3 regions of the Thioalkalivibrio sp. ALJ2 genome follow, and region 2 is predicted to be linked to each of the others. Evidence: predicted binding sites of a transcription regulator. Region 2 holds the regulator's gene; each other region holds the start of a gene.
The links. Region 2 encodes sigma-54, which starts transcription at its own class of promoters, with help from an activator protein. Its sites were predicted from a motif close to TGGCANGNTNCNTGCTT; they were not measured.

Region 1 (3,273 bases), on a different contig from region 2:
CCCCAGTCGCGGTCTGGCTGACGCCACCAAAACTCTGCGCAAAGACATCACCGAACTCGGCGCGCGAGCGCTTGAAACCGGTCGTGCCGGCATTCGAGACGTTGTTGCCAGTGGTCTGCAGATCGGCCTGCGCCGAGTTCAGTCCGCTCAATCCGATATTGAAGGGCATACTGGTCTACCTCCGTTAGAGTCCGTCAGCTGCTGATGCGCCGGACATCCGAGAAATTGATCTCGCCCAGGCCACGGACCATCAGGCCCAGGCTGGAATCGTCGCCTACCGAAACGCTCTCGACGCGGGCGTCGAGGAAGACATCTACTGATTCACTACTGGAACCGCTCTGGGCCGACGCCCGGAATTCATATACGCCCGGGGCCGCAGGCGTCCCGTCATCGCGCAGACCGTCCCAGGTGAATTCCTGCAGCCCCTCACTGGCCGAACCCAGATTCATGCTTCGGATGCGTTCACCCGTGGGGCTGTACACCTCGACCTGCAACTGCCCGGTCGACTGATCCAGATCCACGGCGCCGCGCACCGTGCCATCCGCACCCAACTCGCTGAAGTCGGTTGGGACAAGGACGTCCTTACCCACCAGGGAGGCCGCTTGCAGGGTCTGGCTCTGGCCCATGGACTGAGCGAGTTTCTCGAAGGACTTCGAAAGCTCTTCGATCCCCGTGACGGTCGAGAACTGAGCCATCTGACCGATAAACTCCCCGTTTTCCATCGGTTCAAACGGGTCCTGATTCTGCAGCTGGGTAGTCATCAGCTTCAGGAAATCGTCCTGACCCAGGCGATCCGTCTCCTTGTCGTCCTGCTTGGGACGTGACAGGCCCAAGCGGTCCAGCATTTCGGGTGATATCTGAGTCATGGGAGGCTCCGGTTTAGCCCTGGCCGATCTGCAGCGTTCGCTGCAACAGCTGGCGCGAGGTCTCCATCACCTCGACGTTCGCTTCGTAGTTGCGCGAGGCCGACATCATGTTGGCCATCTCCTCCACCACGCTGATCGCGGGACGGAAGATGTAGCCGTCTTCGTTGGCCTGCGGATGGTTTGGTTCGTAGTGCGCCTGTGGCGGCGCGCGCGACTCATCAATTCCCGCCACCCGCACGCCATTGGAGGCGCCGTTCGGATCGGCCTGGTTCATCACGGTCTGAAACAGCACCTGCTTCGCCCGGTAGGCCTCGTCAGGGTTGGTCGCCACGGTGTTGGCGTTGGCCAGATTCGACGCGACCGTATTCAGCCGCACCGACTGCGCGGTCAGCGCGGAGGCCGAGGTGTTGAACAGATTAAACAGATCACTCACGACATCACTCTCCTGTTCCCAGCGTTGGCGCTCGCATTAGCGCTCGCCCCGCAGAGCATCACGGATGCCGGAAACCCGGCGGTTCAGGAACTCGAGGCTGCTCTGGTACTGCAGGGAATTCTCGGCAAAGGCCGCTCGCTCCAGCTGCGGGTCCACCGTGTTGCCATCCAGAGACGGCTGCGACGGCACGCGATAAAGCGTCTCCATCGACCCGTTGGCACCACCCGCCCCGCCGGCGCCGATATGGCCCTGATGTGTGCTCGCCATCGGCATGTTGCCGCCCTCGCCGGCCGCCGCCTGCAGCACCGAGCGAAAGTCGATATCGCGCGCTTTGTAATTCGGCGTATCGGCATTCGCGATATTCGAGGCCAGCAGCTCCATCCGCTTCGCACGGACGTTCACCGCCTCCGGGAGAATGCCCATCGCCTTGTCGAGAGAGAGACTCATCCGTCGTACCCCGTCCGCCACTGGCGAACTTCAGGTTCCTCGGGACGAAACCGCTTCGCCCCGTACGACAGGGACAAAGCAATTGGTGTGCCACTATGGGCCGAAAGAGGTTGGGAGAGCAGCGCCGAGGGTGGCGCCCGGATCGCGGGAGCGACCGTATGGAAAGGCGGAAAGGGCCGATCAGCCCTTCAGGCGAAGGACGGAGCCGTACTCGGTGCGAACGGTTTCGAAGGCCTGGGTGTAAGGACCCGCTGTCTCGGAAGCGCCAAGAAACAGATAGCCACCGGGATTCATCTGGCGGGCAATTCCGTCAAGAACCTGTCGCTTGGTCTCGGCGGAGAAATAGATCAGCACGTTGCGACAGAACACGATGTCGAACTTGCCCAGCGCCGCATAGCTGTCGATCAGGTTGAGCTTCTGGAAACGGCAGCGGCGCTGGATCTCCGGGCGTACGCGATGGCCCTCCGCCACGGTCTCGAAGAAGCGGGCGCGCCGCGCCTCGCTCAGGCCACGGACGATGCTCAGCCCGTCGTACACCGCGCGCCGGGCATCGTCCAGAATCTTCTCCGAGAGATCCGTACCCAGGATCGATACCGGCACCACACGCTTGGGCCGCGATTCCTCCCACTCGGACGCCACCATCGAGATGCTGTAGGCCTCCTGTCCGCTGGAGCAGCCGGACGACCAGACCTTGATCCCTGCGCCTTTCTCCGCCCGTTCCGGGAGCAGTACATGGCGCAGGATCTCGAACGGGAAGCCATCGCGAAACCAGGAGGTTTCGTTCGTGGTCATCGCGTCGATCACACGCGTGCGCAGGCGCGGGTTGGGCGCCTGGCGCATTGCGTGCAGCAGCTCCGGCACACTCTTGTAGCCGAACTCGTCCAGCAGCCGCGACAGTCGGCTCGACACGAGATACTGACGACTGTCGCCCAGCACCAGGCCACAGCACTCGGAAAGAAAACGCGAGAACTCCTCGTAGTCACGCGAGTCGATCACGAAGTCATCCTTGAAAGTCGACGGTACGGGCGGACGGGCACGTTGATGACGAATCCTTGACAGCGTGTCGGAAAACCCGACTGGGGAACACGCGATCCCCCATGCCGGACGGATGCAGTATACGTGCAACCGCGCGGACGCCGACAGCATCCCAACGGGTGATCGATGCGGCGCGCCATGGCCGCTGATGTTCATGCGGCCGGCAATCCGTTACCGCTTCCATGCCGCCAGGGTCGACTCGGTCGACTAACGCAAACGGCGCAGGCACCGGCATCAGTCCTTGCGGGTCTGGTCAAGCACAGCCTCGGCCAGCTCGTCGGGGTTGAACTTGGACAGGAAGGCGTCGGCCCCGGCACGCTTGACCATATCCGTATTGAACTCCCCACTCAGTGACGAGTGCAGCAGAACCCGGAGGCCTTTCAGGCGATCGTTCGCACGAATTCGAGCGGTGAGGGTATAGCCGTCCATGCGCGGCATCTCGATATCCGAAATCACCAGCTCCACCACCTCGTCCACGGTGCCGGCCTCGGC
Region 2 (3,273 bases):
GCATCGGCGATGCCCTGATCGAGGAGTTCCAGCTGGAGACCGTGCGCCACAGCCCTGGGATTGCCCTGTCCGGGGGCGAGCGTCGCCGCGCCGAGATCGCGCGGGCACTGGCCGGTGACCCGCGCTTTATCTGCCTGGACGAACCGTTTGCCGGCGTGGATCCGATTTCCGTGGGTGATATCCAGGCCGTGATTGGGCATCTGGCCCGGCGCGGGATCGGTGTGCTGATTTCCGACCACAACGTGCGCGAGACCCTCGGAATCTGCGACAGGGCCTATATTCTTAGTGAGGGCCGCATCCTGAGCGCCGGGACCCCGCAGGAGCTGCTGGACGACCCCCAGGTGCGCCGCGTGTATCTCGGAGAAAACTTTCGACTGTGAACATTGATCAGTGTTTCCTTAAGATGATCTTGATGGTCACCATGGACCTCAAACCGCGATGCTGAAGCCCGGGCTTAATCTGCAGCTGGGGCAGACGCTGACGATGACCCCGCAGCTGCAACAGGCGATCCGTCTGCTGCAGCTTTCCACGCTGGAGTTGCAGGCGGAGATCCAGCAGGCGCTGGAAAGCAACCCCATGCTCGAGCAGGTGGAGGACGAGGGCGAGGAGGCCCCGCCCGAGCGCCCGGAGGAAGGGGGCGAACGGGTCGACGGGGATCGCATGCAGGCCGACACGGCTGGCGATGACGTGATCCCCGAGGAGTTGAGCACCGACAGTCGCTGGGACGACATCTACGAGCCCGCCCCGAGCCCACGCGGCCTGGACGACCGCGACCCGCTGGAGAATACCTCCGACGGCGAGGACGAGGGCCTGCAGGACCACCTGCTCTGGCAGCTGCATCTGAGCCACCTGACCCCACGAGACCAACGGATCGGGGCGGCGCTGATCGACGCGATCAGCCCGGACGGCTATCTGGACAGTGAACTCGAGGCGCTGGCGGAGATGATCAGCCAGGGCGAAGACGAGCCCGTGGGGGTCGACGAGGTCGAGGCGGTGCTGCACTGGATTCAGCAGTGCGACCCGCTGGGCGTCGGTGCGCGGGACCTGCGCGAGTGCCTGGAGATCCAGCTGCGCCATTTGGCGCCGGATGCCCCGGCGCGTGACGCGGCTCGAGCCATCCTGGAAAACGGCATGGAGAGCCTGGCCAAGCGGGACTACCGAGCCCTGCAGCGCCAGTCCGGCGTGCGCGACCCGGACGAGCTGGCGCGGGCGCTGGACCTGATCCGCACCCTGAATCCGCGGCCCGGTGCCCAGATCAGCGAGTCCACTTCGGAATATGTGGTGCCGGATGTCTATGTCCGCCATGACCGCGATGGCTGGCGCGTGGACTTGAACCCGGAGATTGCGCCGCGCATTCGCATCAACGATCTCTATGCGGGCATGGTGCGGCAGGTCTCCGATGCGCGTGATAGCGCGTTTATGCGCGATCAGTTGCAGGAGGCGCGCTGGTTCCTGAAGAGCCTGCACAGCCGGAACGACACCCTGCTGCGGGTCGCCCAGGCCATCGTCGTGCGCCAGCAGGGGTTTCTCGAGCATGGTGAGGTTGCCATGCAACCGCTGATCCTGCGCGATATCGCCGAGACCCTGGAGATGCACGAATCGACCATCTCGAGGGTGACTACACAGAAATACATGCACACCCCGCGTGGGGTATTCGAGTTCAAGTACTTCTTTTCCAGTCATGTTGGCACAGCCGATGGCGGCGAATGCTCGGCGACCGCGATCCGTGCCATGATTCGGGAATTGATTGGTGGCGAGACCCCGAACAAGCCACTGAGTGATGCAAAACTGGCCCAGATCCTGTCGGATCGGGGCATTAATGTGGCCCGACGCACCGTGGCCAAGTACCGCGAGGCTATGCACATACCGTCTTCCAGCGAACGCCGGCAGATGGCGAGTATGCCCAGTGGAACCAAGCAAAAAGGAGCCTGACCATGCAGATCAACCTGACCGGCCATCACGTCGATATCACCGACGCCCTGCGCGACTACGTGAACGAAAAGTTCGCGAAGCTGGAACGCCACTTCGACAAAGTGATCGACGTGCATGTGGTGCTGACCCACGAGAAAAACCAGAACCTGAACAACAAGGCGGAGGCCAATCTCCAGGTCAGCGGCAATCACATCCACGCCGAAGCCAGTCACGAGGATATGTATGCGGCGATTGATGGCCTGATCGACAAGGTGGATCGTCAGCTGATCAAGCACAAGGAAAAGGTCAAGGACCATCACCGCGCCGAGGGTGCCCAGCGCAACCGCGAACAGGCCCTTTAACGCAATGACCATTGCCGAGCTGATCACCCGCGCCCGTATCCGGCTGGAGCCCGAGTGTTCCAGCCAGAAACGGGCGCTCGAGACCCTGGCCGAGTTGCTGGCCGTCGGCGGCGAGGAGTCCGCCGGCCCGGCCAGCGGGGCCATCTTCGAGGCCCTGTCTGCCCGCGAGAAGCTTGGCTCCACCGGTCTGGGGCATGGCGTGGCCATCCCGCATGGGCGTCTGGCCGAGCTCGATGTCCCCCGGGTCGCGGTCCTGCGGCTGGACCAGGGGGTCGACTTCGACGCCATGGACCACGAACCCGTGGACATCCTGATCGCACTGCTGGTGCCCGAGGCGGCGACCAGCGCGCACCTGGACCTGCTGGCGCAGCTGGCTCGCGGTCTCTCGCAGCCCGACAATATCGCCTCGCTGCGCCGTGCCGGCGACGCGGACGCCCTGGAACGCGAACTGACCCGGGCCTTCGGCGACGCCTGAACATGGCTCTCCCGGCAGTACTTTCTCTCTTACGACGCCCCGTGCCAGCACTGCCGGAGATTCGTGCATGAACGAGGCACTGGGAGAGGGCGGCATCGCGCGCGACATCACCGTAGAGGTCCTGATCCAGGCGATGGGCAATCGCCTGGATCTGCGCTACGTACACGGCGAGCAGGTCGCACCGGATCGCAACCTGGTCGGCGGTGACGGCGACGACCTGCCCCTCGCCGGGCACCTCAACCTGATCCGGCCTAACCGTATCCAGGTGATCGGCGATTTCGAGGCGCGCTATATCGCGCGGCTGAGCGATGATCAGCGCGAGCAACTGATCCTGGAGATGGCCCGCACCGGGACGACCGCGGTGATCTTCGCCGAGGACACCTGCCCGTTCTCGGAGATGCCGGACGTCCCCGATGAGCAGCTGCCGCTGATCTTGTGCTCCTCGACCAGCAGCCACGAGATTATCTCCCTGCTGCGCTATTTCCTGCAGCAGCGGCTGGCCCATTTCGAGGTGCGCCATGGCGT
Region 3 (3,273 bases), on a different contig from region 2:
TGTCGGTCCCGCCGGAGACGATGTCGTAGCCACGCTCGACCAGGACCTCGGCCATTGCGCGGGCGTTGGCGATCACCTGCTTCTGATAGGTCTTGAATTCCGGCTCCAGGGCCTCCTTGAAGGCCACCGCCTTGCCGGCGATCACGTGCATCAGCGGGCCGCCCTGGGTACCCGGGAAGATCAGCGACTGGAACTTCTTGTTCAGCTCCGGCTGGCCCTTGGTGATGATGAAGCCGCCACGCGGCCCGCGCAGGGACTTGTGCGTGGTAGAGGTGACCACGTGGGCGTGGTCGATCGGGTTCGGGTATTCGCCGGCGGCGATCAGGCCGGAGACGTGGGCCATGTCCACCATCAGGTAGGCGCCCACGGAATCGGCGATCTCGCGGAAGCGCTTCCAGTCGACCACGCGCGAATAGGCGGAGAAGCCGGCGACGATCATCTTCGGCTGGTGCTCGGTGGCCAGGCGCTGGACCTCGTCGTAGTCGATCAGACCCTCGTCGGTGATGCCGTACTGCACCGCGTTGTAGATCTTGCCGGAGAAGTTCGGCTTGGCGCCGTGGGTCAGGTGACCGCCGGCGTCCAGGCTCATGCCCAGCACGGTGTCATGCGGCTGCAGCAGGGCCATGTACACGGCCGCGTTGGCCTGCGAGCCGGAATGCGGCTGCACGTTCGCGTAGTCGGCGCCGTAGAGCTGCTTGAGGCGATCGATCGCGAGCTGCTCGACGATATCCACATACTCGCAGCCACCGTAGTAGCGCTTGCCCGGATAGCCCTCGGCGTACTTGTTGGTCAGCACGGAGCCTTGGGCCTCCATCACGCGCGGGCTGGTGTAGTTCTCGGAGGCGATCAGCTCGATATGCTCTTCCTGGCGCTGCGCCTCCTTGCTGATGGCGCCCCAGAGTTCGTCGTCGTAGCCGTGGATACTCATGTCGATCGAAAACATTCGGATCTCCCGTTTCATTACTTTCGTGGATTCGGTTTCCCGGCGCGCCGACTCACCGGCGCAGGCCTGGGAAGGGGGAAACAAAGACGCGTAATGATAGGGGATGCGGGGCTTTTTTTCAGGTGGCCGCCACGCCATGGCCAGACCACCGTCCAGGTAGCGCACAACGCAAGAATCCAAAGCCTTCCGTATTTTCAGCTACATACGGCCTATTGCGCGCTGCCGGGCAAGCTCGACAGGGTAGCCATGGCCTCCGGCGCGCACGGCCTAGTGTCCCGTTTCTTTACACCCAATCCTGGCCGGGTAAACCCCTCTCGCGGCACTGAGAACGTACCCGCCGGGCGCCACTCACCCGAACGGCGTAGTCGTCGGTGTCACACTTTTTTACGCCCATCCAGTCCCGCTGCCATCCGGCAAAAGGCGCATCCTCCTATCGGTCTGTTTTTTCGAATGAATTAGCGCGCATATGGGAATGGCACCGTTTCTGCATAGCCCTGAGTGCACAAGGACCGGATGGGCCGGATCCGCGCAAGCCACCCAGGGGGCTATTCCCAGGGAAGGTGCATCGAATGAACCCCAAACGTATTACACCCTATTTCGCGAGTGCCGCCCTGTTGCTGGGCCTGGGCCTTTCCGGCGCCGCACAGGCTTCGTTGATCAGCTGCGCCAGCCTGGATGGCGGCGTTGAAAACCGCGTCACCGCCAACATCGGCTGCCAGATCCTCGAACCCCTGGATGGGCATGCAAACGACCCTGTGGGAGGCGACCCCTCCAACTGGATCGTCAACACGGCCGGTGGCACGGGCTTTTTCGGCATCAGTGACTGGCAGTTCGATGGCCGCTGGGAAGATCCGCCGAACAGCAACGGCGATCCGCTGGAGTTTGATCCGGCCGATCCGACCCTCAACCTGGTCACGCTGGACGGAACCTCCCAGGGCGGGACCTGGACACTGGATCCGAGCTTTGTCTACGGCGACCTGCTGTTCCTGTTCAAGGATGGCCGCGGCACCAATCTGACCGGGTTCCTGATGACTGGCTATAACGGCAGCTACCTCTCGCCATTCATTGACCCGCCGTTTGACTTCCCGGGTGCAAGCCCCAAAGACATCTCCCACGTGAGCATCTACTACCGTCCGAACGGGCAGGTACCGGAGCCCCACACACTGTTGCTACTGGGTCTGGGTCTGGGCTTGCTGGGTATCGCCGTCCGCCGCAAAGCACGCAGGGACACGATGGCGGCCTGATCACGTCCTGCTCGACTTGGCATGATGGCGCCCATGTGGCGCCATCATTTCGTTCATGCCTCCTGATCCACAGTGATTCGCTCGCCTCGACCGAACATGTCCGGTTCTTTTACATCTCGGCCGTAACCCACGACCGCCTCTCCACATCAAATCTCACAAGCGATTGTTTCATCGCCCGAATCCCCCATCTCGTCGAACATGGCACGAAGCGTGCTGCATTCCCGCCTTGTGAGTGATGGCACTTTCAGGCGATCCGCGCCCCAGCCGCATTCATGAGAAACCATGGAGGGACTTTCGTCCCATGGAGGTAAGCTCGATGTCATGCAAGCCATTGCTCTCGTTCCTGGCCGGAACGGTGTTCCTGTTGACCCTGTCGCTCTCCGGGGCCACCCAGGCCGCACTGCTCGATTGCACTGCCCTGTCCGGCAACGTCGGTGACAAGGTCACCAACAATCTCGGCTGTCAGATTTTGTCGCCACTGGATGGCGCAGCCACCGACTCCACCACCGGCGATCCCTCCAGCTGGCTTGTGAATACCGCGGGCGACACCGGATTCTTCGGAATCAGCGACTGGCTATTCGACGGCCGCTGGACCTCCCCCGGGTCGAACAGCTCGACCCTCGCCAGCTTTGATGGCAATCGCCACAGCGGGCAATGGAACCTCGATTCCGAATGGGACTATGGAGACCTGCTGTTCGTGTTCAGTCATGGCAGCGGCACCAACCTGGTCGGCTTCCTGATGACCGGGATCAATGGCGATTACAGCTCACCCTTCACCCAACCGCCCTTCAGCTATCCGGGTGTGGCCACACGCAACATCTCGCATATCAGCGTCTATTACCGTTCGGGCGAGGTCGGCACCGTCCCCGAACCGAAGACGATGCTGCTGATGGGACTGGGGCTCGGCCTGCTCGGGCTGATGCTTCGCCGGAACCGACGCCAGGGGCCCCGTTTTCCGGCCTAGGCGAACGCCCAACGGCCCGTCGCCGCGCCATCAAGGGCACGCCTGTCGGGCGTGTCCTTTACCCTGATTGAAGAGGGGCCTGCACAGGACCGCGGATGACCGAAGGCGAGGCGATCCCCATC

Region 1: the regulator sigma-54 is predicted to act here: its motif matches at 1,823-1,839, upstream of flgB (flagellar basal body rod protein FlgB).
Region 3: the regulator sigma-54 is predicted to act here: its motif matches at 1,417-1,433, upstream of F468_RS0106470 (PEP-CTERM sorting domain-containing protein).

The regions. Positions count from the first base shown of each region.
Region 1 covers NZ_KB899559.1:119,015-122,287, reverse strand. Annotated here, with positions in the region: gene flgE (flagellar hook protein FlgE) at 1-169, opposite strand, end outside; gene F468_RS0112020 (flagellar hook assembly protein FlgD) at 195-866, opposite strand; gene flgC (flagellar basal body rod protein FlgC) at 880-1,299, opposite strand; gene flgB (flagellar basal body rod protein FlgB) at 1,336-1,746, opposite strand; gene F468_RS0112005 (protein-glutamate O-methyltransferase CheR) at 1,927-2,742, opposite strand; gene F468_RS0112000 (chemotaxis protein) at 3,016-3,273, opposite strand, start outside.
Region 2 covers NZ_KB899554.1:585,869-589,141, forward strand. Annotated here, with positions in the region: gene lptB (LPS export ABC transporter ATP-binding protein) at 1-380, shown strand, start outside; gene F468_RS0102735 (RNA polymerase factor sigma-54) at 439-1,932, shown strand; gene hpf (ribosome hibernation-promoting factor, HPF/YfiA family) at 1,935-2,273, shown strand; gene F468_RS0102745 (PTS sugar transporter subunit IIA) at 2,278-2,748, shown strand; gene hprK (HPr(Ser) kinase/phosphatase) at 2,816-3,273, shown strand, end outside.
Region 3 covers NZ_KB899555.1:260,961-264,233, reverse strand. Annotated here, with positions in the region: gene glyA (serine hydroxymethyltransferase) at 1-943, opposite strand, end outside; gene F468_RS0106470 (PEP-CTERM sorting domain-containing protein) at 1,513-2,187, shown strand; gene F468_RS0106465 (PEP-CTERM sorting domain-containing protein) at 2,519-3,151, shown strand.